Regions from separate parts of the Pseudoalteromonas sp. S3776 genome, predicted to be linked through region 3. Evidence: predicted binding sites of a transcription regulator. Region 3 holds the regulator's gene; each other region holds the start of a gene.
The links. The regulator sigma-54, encoded in region 3, starts transcription at its own class of promoters, with help from an activator protein. The targets are predictions, from matches to a motif close to GTTGGCACGNNNNTNGNNT.
Positions count from the first base shown of each region.

Region 1: fliE (flagellar hook-basal body complex protein FliE) is a predicted target of sigma-54. The motif match lies at 2,157-2,175, and genes of this name have one in related genera.
Region 2: CWC16_RS07070 (TorF family putative porin) is a predicted target of sigma-54. The motif match lies at 2,316-2,334, and genes of this name have one in related genera.

Region 1 covers NZ_PNCU01000010.1:30,400-34,689, forward strand. The annotation lists gene CWC16_RS05570 (sensor histidine kinase) at 1-623, shown strand, start outside; gene CWC16_RS05575 (sigma-54-dependent transcriptional regulator) at 620-2,044, shown strand; gene fliE (flagellar hook-basal body complex protein FliE) at 2,218-2,550, shown strand; gene fliF (flagellar basal-body MS-ring/collar protein FliF) at 2,571-4,286, shown strand; gene fliG (flagellar motor switch protein FliG) at 4,279-4,290, shown strand, end outside.
Region 2 covers NZ_PNCU01000014.1:99,977-104,266, reverse strand. The annotation lists gene CWC16_RS07080 (AsmA family protein) at 1-680, opposite strand, end outside; gene CWC16_RS07075 (hypothetical protein) at 992-2,155, shown strand; gene CWC16_RS07070 (TorF family putative porin) at 2,435-3,121, shown strand; gene CWC16_RS07065 (ABC transporter permease/M1 family aminopeptidase) at 3,508-4,290, opposite strand, start outside.
Region 3 covers NZ_PNCU01000019.1:96,244-100,533, forward strand. The annotation lists gene lptA (lipopolysaccharide transport periplasmic protein LptA) at 1-523, shown strand, start outside; gene lptB (LPS export ABC transporter ATP-binding protein) at 520-1,245, shown strand; gene CWC16_RS09780 (RNA polymerase factor sigma-54) at 1,315-2,814, shown strand; gene hpf (ribosome hibernation promoting factor) at 2,842-3,129, shown strand; gene CWC16_RS09790 (PTS sugar transporter subunit IIA) at 3,134-3,586, shown strand; gene rapZ (RNase adapter RapZ) at 3,606-4,290, shown strand, end outside.

The DNA.
Region 1 (4,290 bases), on a different contig from region 3:
TGTTATACGCGGCCAATTTGGGCTCTAAAAAGCTACCCGAAACATCACGCGATAACTTTCAAACCAAGCTTATGTCGCGTTTAAAAGATTTAGAAACCCAAGTTAATGACATGCTACTTTTTGCTAAAAGTGGCGAACAACAAGTGGTTGAGCAAGTCTCTATGCAGCAACTTTTAAACGAAGTAAAACTTGGTGCCGATGCTATGGTGGCTTTAAATAACAGCGAACTTGCTGTTGAGTTACCAGAGCCAGATATAGAAATCACCGGTAATAAAACTGCGCTGGCCAGCGCTATTCAAAATCTTATTCATAATAGTATTCAAATTATTGGCAGCCAGGCAAAAGTGACCTTAAAAGCACAGCGAGATAGTAGCGAACCTGACACCGTACGTATTAGCGTATGCGATAACGGCCCTGGGGTAGAGCTGAGCCAAATAGAGAAAATTTTTGAACCGTTTTATACCACTAAAAGCCAAGGTACGGGGCTTGGGCTTGCTGTAGTAAGTTCTGTGGCAAACGCGCATCAAGGACGTGTTGAAGTGGTTAATAATGCCAATGGTGGTGCATGTTTTAGTTTATTGCTGCCCATATGCACGACCTCAATGCAGGAGAAAACAGCATGAGCAATACAATACTGGTAGTTGAAGATGATGCAGGCTTAAGAGAAGCACTCATAGACACGTTAGAAATGTCAGGTATTGCCTGCGTTGCAGCGCAAAGTGCTGAGCAAGCCATGATCCAATTAAAGAAATCTGAGTTTTCGTTGGTTGTAAGTGATGTGCAAATGGGCGCGATGAGCGGCCTAGATTTGCTCAGGAGCATTAAGCTTAACTACCCAGAACTCCCCGTATTAATGATGACAGCTTACGCAACGATTGATGATGCCGTAGAGGCAATGCGCTTAGGTGCAATTGATTATATGGCTAAACCATTTGCCCCTGAGGTGCTTTTAAATATGGTTAGCCGCTATTTACCCGAAAAACCAAAAGACACTGATGGCCCAATTGTAGCCGACCCCAGCAGTATTCAACTATTAGAACTTGCAAGTAAAGTGGCTCGCTCAGATGCAAGTGTAATGGTGCTTGGCCCTAGCGGCTCAGGTAAAGAGGTATTAGCGCGATATATTCACGATAAATCAAACCGATGCGATGCGCCTTTTGTGGCAATTAATTGCGCGGCTATTCCCGAAAATATGCTTGAAGCCACCTTGTTTGGCTATGAAAAAGGCGCTTTTACTGGTGCAATACAAGCGTGCCCAGGTAAATTTGAGCAAGCCCAAGGTGGTACTATATTGCTTGATGAAATAACAGAAATGGACTTAGGGCTGCAAGCTAAGCTATTACGGGTATTACAGGAGCGTGAAGTTGAGCGTTTAGGTGCGCGCAAAACAATTTCACTCGATGTGAGAGTGCTCGCAACCAGTAACCGCGATCTTAAAGAAGCTGTTGCAGATAATAAGTTTAGAGAAGACTTATATTATCGCTTAAATGTATTCCCATTAATGTGGCGACCACTTAGTGAGCGCCCAGGCGATATAATTGTATTGGCTAAGCATTTAATAGAGCGCCATTTAGTTAAAAATAAAGAGCCGTTAGCAACGCTTGATAGTGATGCCGAGCAAAAACTATTGAGCCATACATGGCCAGGTAATGTACGCGAACTTGATAATGTAATTCAACGTGCGCTTATTTTGCGAACGGGCAATGTAATTGGCGAGCAGGCTATTTTTATTGAAAATTTAATGCAAGCGTCAAGCACCAATGCGCCTACTCAGGTTATAGCGCCTGAGCAAGAGAGTACTCCCAGTGACGCATATTATGATGACAAAATAACGCCTGTAGAGGCGAGTAGCTCACTGCCGAGCGTAGATACTGGCAGCTATAAAGATGAGCTAAAAGATAAAGAGCATAAAATAATTTTAGAAACCCTCGCGCGCTGCCAAGGCAAACGTAAAGATGTTGCACAAACACTTGGCATCAGCCCGCGTACTTTACGTTATAAACTCGCACAAATGCGCGATTTAGGTATTTCACTACCCGCATAAACTAACTCTCCCTTCTATACATAACCCTAAACTAACCACGCTTAGTTTAGGGTTGTCAAATCTCTGACTCTTAAAAACAATAGCTAACTGTATGTTATTAAAGGTTTATTTTTATGGCACGCTTTGTGCTTTAATCCCTTTATGAACGTTAACTGCATTTGCCAGAGAAAATTATGAAAATTCAAAACAGCGCGTTATTCCAAGAAATGCAATCAATGGCCTTAGAAGCAGGCCATACAAATCAAATTAATAAGCTACCCACGCAAGCTCAGCCAACGTCATCGGCTCAATTTGGTGACTTACTAAGCGATGCATTAAATACGGTTAATGGCCTACAACAAGATGCTAAACAAAAAGTCGTGGCTGTTGAAATGGGTGACAGAAGTGTATCGCTTGCTGAGGCAATGATTGCTTCGCAAAAATCATCAGTGGCATTTGAGGCTACAGTACAAGTAAGAAATAAACTTGTTGAGTCATACCAAGAAATTATGAACATGCCTGTTTAAGTAGGTAGTGGAGAATTATTGTGGCGCAATCTAATCAATCAACAGATCTTGCTCTTGCTGGCGGCGGTATTGACCAAAGTGAAGACAACGAGCAACAAGAACAAAAGTCGGGCTACTTAAGCGCCTTAAATGGGGTTGATGTGCTTCGCCAAGTTACCCTAATTATTGCGCTGGCTATTTGTTTAGCTATTGCCATATTTGTGATTATTTGGGCGCGCCAACCCGATATGCGTCCGCTTGGCAAAATGCCTACAGAAGAGCTGATCCAAACACTTGATTTTTTAGATGCACAAAAAATTGACTACGAGCTAGACGGCAACGTTATTTCGGTTGATGAAAGCGAGTATCAAAACATTAAATTATTGATGGCGCGTGAAGGCTTAGAGCAAGGCCCTACCTCAGGCACCGATATCATAATGCAAGATATGGGTTTTGGTGTGAGCCAACGGCTCGAGCGTGAGCGCTTAAAGCACGGTCGCGAGCAACAACTTGCCCGCACTATAGAAGAACTAAACAACGTTACTCGCGCTAAAGTTTTATTAGCCATCCCAAAAGAAAACGTATTCGCACGCAGAGAGAAAAAACCATCAGCCACAGTGGTATTGACTCTTAAACGTGGCCGTACGCTTGATGGTGAAGAGATTGATTCAGTCGTTGATATAATTGCCTCTGCAGTACAAGGGCTTGAGCCTTCACGTGTTACGGTAACAGATCAAAATGGCCGCTTACTTAATTCTGGCTCACAAGACTCATTAGCAGCACGTTCTCGTAAAGAATACGACATTGAAAGAAAACGTGAGCAAGAGTATCTAGAAAAAATAGACAGTATTCTTATTCCTGTGGTCGGCTTGGGTAACTACACGGCGCAAGTTGATTTAAATATGGACTTTAGCTCAGTAGAGGAAACACAAAAACGTTACAACCCAGACTTACCAGCAGTTAGAAGCGAAACCACATTTGAAGAAAACAACATAGGTGGCTTAGCGGTAGGTATTCCTGGGGCACTGACTAATCAGCCCCCTATGAATTCAACTATTCCAGAAGTGGCAGGCCAAAGTAATGCAGGTACGGCAACCAACCCAAGTCGAGTACATAAAGAGGCCACGCGTAACTTTGAGCTAGACACCACCATTTCGCATAAGCGTCAACAAACAGGCGTTATTCGCAGAATTAGCGTATCGGTAGCTGTTGATTATGTGCCCAAAGTAGGTGAAAACGGCGAAACAACCATGGCACCGCGCTCAGTAGAAGCTTTGTCAAATATACGTCGCCTATTACAAGGTGGGGTGGGTTTTGATATGCAACGTGGCGATGCATTAGAAGTGGTAACCGTACCATTTGTGCGTGAAGCAGTTGATTTAGACTTAGAAGTACCGCTGTGGGAACAAGATTGGTTTATGAAAATCATCCGTCTTGTGCTTGGCGCCTTAGTTATTATTGTATTAATTATGGCGGTTGTTAAGCCTATGCTTAAGCGCTTGATCTACCCAGATGATACGCTTGAAGAGTACGACGAAGATGCATTAAGCTCAGGGGTTGATATTGGCGATAGCACGCTAGATATGCTAAATAAAGACTTTGATTCTGCTGCTGTTGGTTTCTCAAGTGATGGTACACTGCAGCTGCCAGACTTACATGGCGACGAAGATTTACTTAAAGCGGTAAGAGCACTTGTAGCGAACGAACCGGAACTCTCATCACAAGTAGTGAAAGCGTGGTTAACAGAAGATGACTGATCAA
Region 2 (4,290 bases), on a different contig from region 3:
ACCTCAAACATCGCACCTTCAATAGCCTTTGCTGGCGTATCAAGTTTTACATCTAGCTCAAAGCGCTCTTGCATATATGTAATGCCGCCTTTGATCTCTAATGTTTTACGCAGTGATGGTAATAAAATAGCCAGCTCTAGGTCACTAATTTGCTGTTTAGCGCCAGTTTGCCCATCTAGGTAAGTAAATGTACCGCCGTAAATAGCCACTTCACCTAGCTCTATATCAAAATTCTCTGGTAGCTTAACAGCCTCACCAGATTGAGTTTGCTCTTGCGGCTGCGCTGCTACAGCATCAAACAACTGCCAGTTAGCTTTACCGTTTTTATCGGTTTCTAATAAAATATTGGGCTCGTTAATAACAAACTTATCAAGTTTAAACTCACCACCAAATAACGATAACCAGGGTATATGCACAGCTAATTGCTCCATACTGGCCATGTCGTCGCGCGAGCCTGTCTGCATGTTTGCAAAGTGCACATCGTTAAGCTCTAACTTTAATGCAGGAAATACACTAAGCGTTTTATCACCTTTAATAGTAAGTGTGCGCCCTGTTGTTTTTTCAACCTGTTCAAATACTTTATTAAAAATAGTATCAGTTGGAATTAAAAACGGAGCGGCAATAATTAACGCAATACAAAGTAAGAGTATTACACCAACAATTTTGAGTAAGGTCTTCATGATCATCCTTTCAAACGTGCAAATAATGTTCTTATCATAGCGAGTGTTAGCTTTAAAATCATTGTCGTTGCGACAAAAAAGCTGTTTATTGTAATTTATTTAATTTGAGATGAATTTATGCTTAAAAGTAAACTTTGCGAAATTGGTGACTAAAAGTAAAGCTCATCAAATTTAAATCTAGCCAAGTATTAAGCCCTACAACATTGCATCCCTTGAATTGTTAGGTATGATGCACGGCCCTGTTGCTATTGGCGTATTTGCGCTAAAATAAAGCAGCTAAAAAATGTATCTACTCGGAGACTCTACAAGGCATGAAAAAACTGCTAATTTCACCGTCAAAAATGGCGTTAGGCGAACAAGAAAGTCAAATTTACCAAAACATCTTGAAGCAAGCTTCAGAACTAAGCCTAAACCTAATGGCCGTGAAAGTAGAAAACCACCCAGAGGATTTTTTAGGCTGGTGTTATGAGCTACTAAGTGCAAGTAAAGACCGCATAAATTACGACTTACTAGAGCCAAAACAGCTACCCGTTTTAAAAAAGCTGCACGATCAGCTAACCTCTGCAATTAGCTTTTTACAGCTTAAAACACTACGTGTAGCACCTTGGCCTGTTATTAGTATGTTTGTAGAGCAACATAAAGAACTTATTGCACTGGAAGAACAGCTTCGCCTTACCACGTATTTGCACACCATTCGTGAGCAAGCATTAAAAGACATGATCCCAGAGGATTTACTGGCATTTAGTGGTAAACACACTGCTACGCTCGACCCAAGCACCTATAACTTTGATGTTGAATGGTTTGCATCAACAAAAAGTGCAAAGGGTTTTCATCAAATGCTAGCCGACTTACCTGGCGCGTTTGACGATGCACTTGCTAACATTCCGCTTGAAGGAAATGTGAGCGAAGCTGATTACCAACAGTTTGTTGTTGCTTATTTACTTGCTTTTAACGGCAGTGATGAAAAACCTACCCTTGCCCCAGCTACACGTTTATTAGCAATGCGCCGCCCAGATGTATTTACGCCAATTAGTAATAGCCGTCTTGATGCATTATGCGCAGCTTTAGGTATTACAAAATTAAACAACCGCGACTTTGAGCGCTACTGGCAAGATATAGTACAAAGCATTCATGCTATGTCGTGGTTTAAAATGGCTAGTGGCAGCAATGAACTAGAAGCGCAACTGGTAAGTATAAAAGCGCTATTACCGTGCTTTTTTTACTATGCAGATGCCAACACGGCCGATAACTCAAATTATATTAAGCTATTAAACAAACCTAAACGCAGCACAACAAGTGCGGGAAAACCACAGCGTAGAGGTAAAGAGTCAGCCGAAATACTTGTAGACCGCGCACTTGCAGCCGATGACATACCAGAGCACATTCGCAGTAAACGCGACTCTATAATTAGCGAAGTACAAAAAGGTCGCGGAGTAAACGAAACAATTAGTCTTATGCGCACTATATTTGGCTAATTTTACCTAACCTAACTGTATTTTTCTGGTGCAGTTAGGTTAAATTATGCACCAGCAGTGTGCGTTTCTTTACTATCACCCTCATTCCCTCCTTTTTCGAAAATCCTTTAACATCTTGTTATAAAAGAACAAAAAACCAGTTTCAACCAAATAATTTTGAGCTGGCACATACAGTGCAATTCTATTTCCAGTTAAACAATAAAACGCCGCTAGCCAAAGGGTTGCCAATAAGAGAATAAAAACCTTGGCGAGCAAAAAATCATATAACGGGAAATGGACATGTTAAAACTAAAAAAAACCATCGCTATTAGCGCAATAGCATTAATGGGTGCAACATCTTTAACGTCAACGGCTGTACATGCTGAAGTAACAGCAAACGCAGCGGCTACGTCTAACTACTTATGGCGTGGACAAGAGCAAACTGGGGGCGATGCTGCTATTTCTGGCGGTATTGATTACGCTAACGAGTCGGGCTTTTATGCAGGCACTTGGGTCTCAAATGCATCTTGGGCCGATGAAATGACGTATGAGCTAGACCTATACGCTGGCTTTGGCGGTGATATTAATGAGACAGTTAGCTACGATGTAGGTTACATTTATTACGCTTACCCAGATGCAGCTTCTGAGGCAGATGCTGATTTCTCTGAGATTTACGGTAGCATCAGCACAGGAGGTTTCACCTTTGGTGCGGCAATCCTTGCCACTTCAGCCGCAGATGGTGATGGCACCGACTTTGGCGATTCGCTATACCTAAATGCCGATTACAGCTTTGCTGTGGGCAGTAATGGCACTGAGGTTGCGCTGCACTTAGGCCACTACTCTGGCGACTTTATAGGCGATGATAATATTATTGATTATGGTATCTCTGTATCAAAAGATGGTTTTACTTTTGGCGTATCTGACACCGACATGGATGAGTCAGATGTTAAAGTTTACGTAGGTTACGCGGTAGACTTTACGCTTTAAAACAAAATGTGTTACTTGCTGCAACACTAAGGGCCTTTTGGCCCTTTTCTCGTTTAGGGCAGCCTAAATACCCATAACACCCTCTAAGTTTAGAACTAATGCGCTCTTCCATGTTCACCAGTTAATCAATCACTACCACCATGCTGTTAAATCATTTACCCGTAATGCCAACTCGCTTAATTGACTAATCTACTCTGAGGCAAGAGAAACGTGGCGAAACCTAGCCAAAGTAAGCTATTTAGTTGCTCTAAACCTGAGGCTTTAACGCAGCCAGCTGCCACGTTTAGCCTTGAAGTAATTAAGTATTATTGAGGGTCAGTGTTATACACATTAGCTAAAACAAAAAAGGCCGCACTAAATGCGGCCTACAAGTTAGTAGCTAATCGTTAAAACTTAGCGAGGTTGTTTTTACTGTCTTTATCAACAAGCTTAATGTACGGGTCTACCCCTGCGTACACTGGTTTTTCTTTTACTTTTAGCTCAATAGTATTAGTACCAGAGACTATTTGATGCTTTTGCGAGTAAATAACAAAGTCTTCAGCGAGTAAGTTTTCAGGATCATCGCTAAATAATGCAATATCAATTAGCTCATCGAGTGGTTGCTCAGTCTCTTCACCTTGACCATCGGCATGCTGCTTAGTTGCTTCAACGCTCAGTGTTACTGTATAAAAACCTTTGCTATCAACATCATCTGTAACCGACACTGCTTTCATTTCAAGCTCATAAAGCGTTATGTATTTAAACTGATCATCTATAAAGCGTTGTTCAGCTTGTGTTGCATCTCGCTTTAAATAACTAAGTAAATCAAGTGTGGTTGGGTATGGGGTTGATTGGTATTTAAACTCATTCAAAAACGCTTTAAGTGCGGCATTTAAGCGCTCTTCACCTAAGCGGTCATACAAAGCCATCATCACAACTGAGCCTTTATTATAGTGAAGGTATTGTTGAGCCTGCGTTTTATACAGCGGCATTTCTTCAAAGGCTTCGCCTGTGCGGCCCATTAAATATTTATCTAACTCGTACTTTAAAAATTTACGAAGTTTCTCGGCGCCAAAGCGTTTTTTTAGCACCATAAGTGCGCTGTATTGGGAAAGCGATTCAGAAATAACGGCACTGCCCTCTACATTAGCCCCCGATACTTGATGCCCCCACCATTGGTGCGCAACTTC
Region 3 (4,290 bases):
TATTATCCCATCGCTGATGCTTGCATTTAGCGCTTCTGCTGCTGAGCCTGCTGCTCAACCGCCAGCAAACCAAATTTCTATTAGTGCAGACCGTCAAGAAGGTCAACTTAAAGAAAACGTAGGTATTTTTGAAAAAAACGTCGAAATTGTGCATGGGAACCGCAAAATTACAGCCGACCGACTCGAAGTACATAAACGTGAAGACCTAGGGGATAACAAACAACTGCTTATTGCCACTGGCAGCCCTGCCTACTTCGAAGAAAAACAAGACGATGGTACCGTAATGAGTGCCAGTGCAAACGAAGTACGTTACGACGTAGCAAAGCGCTTTTTAACACTTGTTGGGGATGCCGAAGTCGCGCAAGCCGGTCAAAAAATTAATGCTAAAAGTATTACCTACGATATGCAGCAGCAACTTATTAGCGCAGAAAAAGACGAAAACTCAACGGATCGTGTCCACACAATTTTAGTGCCTGTTGAAGCAAATATTAAAGAAAAAACAGGTAACGAAGGTCAACCATGAGCACCTTAAAAGCAGAACTATTAGCAAAAAGCTATAAAGGCCGCCAAGTTGTAAAAAATGTAGGCCTTGAGGTAGAAGCCGGCAGCATAGTGGGCTTATTAGGCCCTAATGGCGCAGGTAAAACCACCACCTTTTACATGATTGTAGGGTTAGTACCTAGCGACAAAGGTAAAATATCTATTGATGATAACGATATAACGTTATTACCTATGCACAGTCGTGCTCGCTTAGGCATTGGCTATTTGCCGCAAGAGTCATCTATATTTAGAAAGCTAACAGTTTATCAAAATTTAATGGCTATTTTAGAAACGCGCAAAGAGCTAAATAAAGCCGCGCGAGAAGAAACGCTTAACAACTTACTTGATGAATTTAGCATTCAACATATACGCGATAGCCAAGGTATGGCACTTTCTGGTGGCGAACGCCGCCGTGTAGAGATAGCCAGAGCACTCGCAGCGAACCCTAAATTTATTTTGTTGGATGAGCCTTTTGCTGGTGTTGATCCGATTTCAGTGTTAGATATAAAGAAAATAATAGAACATCTTAAAAATCGTGGCATTGGCGTATTAATTACCGATCACAATGTAAGAGAAACCCTTGATGTTTGTGAAAAAGCCTACATTGTTTCTCATGGGGAGCTAATTGCATCTGGCACCCCAGAACACGTATTAAATGACAAAACTGTACGCGATGTTTATTTAGGCGAGCAATTTAGGCTGTAACATTTAAGCCACACCTACAAGCATCTGCTAATATTAATTATAACAACATAAAAGGATTGTTAGAGATACATGAGGCAATCATTACAGCTGCGCATGGGCCAGCAACTTACAATGACTCCACAATTGCAACAAGCGATTCGCTTGCTGCAGCTCAGTACATTGGATCTCCAGCAAGAAATACAAGAAGCACTGGATAGCAACCCGCTATTAGAAGTAGAAGAGCAAGATTACACGGAAGAGTCGGCTGGAAAAAATGAACAAAAAGCAGATACGGATGATGTAACCGTAAGCGCATCGGCTGATGATACAACCAGTGAATACGAGCAAGACAGTGGTGAAGCTTTAAATAAAGACACCGTTAGCGATGATATGGCGATGGATGTAACTTGGGATGAGTACATGAGTGCAGCCCCTGCGGCATCCTCAGGCCCAATGCCAGAAGATGAGTCTATTTATCAGGGCGCCTCTACTGAAACGCTACATGAGTACTTAATGTGGCAACTTCAGCTTACTCCTTTTAGCCCAACTGACGAGGCCATTGCTATAGCCATTGTAGAAGCTGTAGATGACTCGGGTATTTTAACGCTAAGTTGTGAAGAAATTTTAGAAAGCTTTAACCAAGAAAACGATGACGACGTTGAAGTTGAACTGGATGAAATAGAAGCCGTTTTAAAACGTATTCAATTATTCGACCCTGTAGGTATAGCCGCGCGAAGCTTACAGGAGTGCTTGTGTATTCAGCTTAACCAGTTTGATAAAGACACCCCTTTTATAGAACAAACTAAAATGATCTTAACCGATCACATTGATCTATTAGCGGCACGCGACTATCGTACATTAATGAAAAAGACTAAGCTTAAAGAAGACGAGCTTAAAGAGGTCATGACTCTTATACATACCCTCAACCCAAAACCTGCAGATACAATAGTAAGGGAAGAGTCTGAGTATGTCATACCGGATGTGTCAGTTAAAAAAATTAAGGGCCGTTGGGTGGTAGAGCTAAACCCAGATAGCATGCCAAAAATACGCGTAAATAGTCAGTATGCGGCCATGTCACGTACCGTAAAATCAAGTGGTGATAGCCAGTTTATTCGCTCTCATCTGCAAGAAGCTAAATGGTTTATAAAAAGTCTTGAAAGCAGAAACGACACGCTGCTAAAAGTAACAAACTGTATTGTAAAACAACAACAAGCGTTTTTTGAACATGGCCCCGAAGCCATGAAACCAATGGTTTTAAACGATGTTGCTGAAATGGTAGAAATGCACGAATCAACAATTTCGCGTGTTACTACGCAAAAATATATGCATACGCCACGTGGTATTTTTGAGCTTAAATATTTTTTCTCAAGCCACGTAAGCACCGAAAACGGTGGCGAATGTTCGTCAACCGCAATACGTGCCTTAATTAAAAAGCTAATTGCCGCGGAAAACTCAGCCAAACCATTGAGTGATAGTAAAATTGCGGATATATTGGCAGAGCAAGGAATTAAAGTAGCTAGACGCACAATAGCAAAATACCGTGAATCGCTAGCTATTCCACCGTCAAATCAGAGAAAGAGTTTGATATAAGACGTAAAAAACAAAGAGGAAATGCTTATGCAACTAAACCTAACTGGTCGTCACGTAGAAGTAACTGATTCACTTAGAGACTATGTAAATAATAAATTTGCAAAGCTAGAAAGGCACTCAGATCATATTAGCAATGTGCATGTCATTCTCGATGTAGAAAAACTCAACCAAAAAGCAGAAGCGACTATTCATGTAAGCGGCGCAGATTTATTTGCCTCAACAGAGCACCAAGATATGTATGCTGCTATAGACTCGTTGATTGACAAGCTCGATCGTCAAGTCATAAAACATAAAGAGAAGCTTGCTAGACACTAATATTATGAAATTAAGTACATTAGTATGCCAGGACTGCAGCAAAGCTGCGGTCCTTTTTAGTAGTAAAAAAAGAATTTTAGAATTTATCAGTGAGCTGGCTCATGAAAAGCTCCCTTACTTACCACAACAGGATATTCTTAATGCGCTAGCCAGCAGAGAAAAACTAGGTAGTACGGGTATTGGCCGCGGTATCGCAATTCCGCATGGTAGAATGGGTGGCGTAGAAGAACCGCTTGCGTTAGTACTCGTTAGTGACAAGCCTGTAAACTTTGATGCTATTGATAACTGTCCTGTTGATATTTTTGTTGCACTCATCGTACCAGATGGCGATAACCAGCAGCACCTAAAGACTCTAGCAACCATAGCTGATAAACTGAGCAATAAAGAATTTTGCAAACAGCTGCGAAGCGCTAAAACCGATGCAGAACTGTATCAAGTAATTGTTGATCAATCGTAGTAAATACTAAGGGCTATAAATGGAGTTAATAATCATAAGCGGCCGTTCCGGTTCAGGTAAATCGGTTGCTTTACGCGTGGTTGAAGATTTAGGTTATTATTGCGTAGATAATATCCCGGTCAACCTGCTGCCCTCTTTAGTACGTAGTGTTTCAGATAACTATGACAAAATAGCTGTTAGTATCGATGTTCGTAATATCCCCAAAGAGCAAGACGAGTTTAACGATATTCTTGAATACCTACCGGACTTTGCTAAACCCACTCTGTTTTATTTAGACAGTGACGATCAAACACTCATAAAACGTTTTTCAGAAACACGCAGATTACACCCTTTATCAATCGATTCATTGCCGCTCGACTTAGCAATAAAAAAAGAAAAAGAACTGCTTGATGTACTTGTAACCCGCGCAGACTTTATGCTTGATACGACTGATTTAAGTGTTCACCAGTTGGCTGAGTCAATTCGCGAAAAAATACTCGGAAAAAAAGATAAACAACTAATTGTAACGTTTGAATCGTTTGGTTTTAAACACGGCATACCTAAAGAAGCTGATTATGTATTTGATGCTCGCTTTTTGCCAAATCCGCATTGGGAGCCTGAACTTAAACCGCTTACAGGTCTTGATCAACCTGTAAAAGACTTTTTGGCAAACCACAGCATAGTGCAAAAATTTACTTGGCAAATTCAAACATTTGTACAAACTT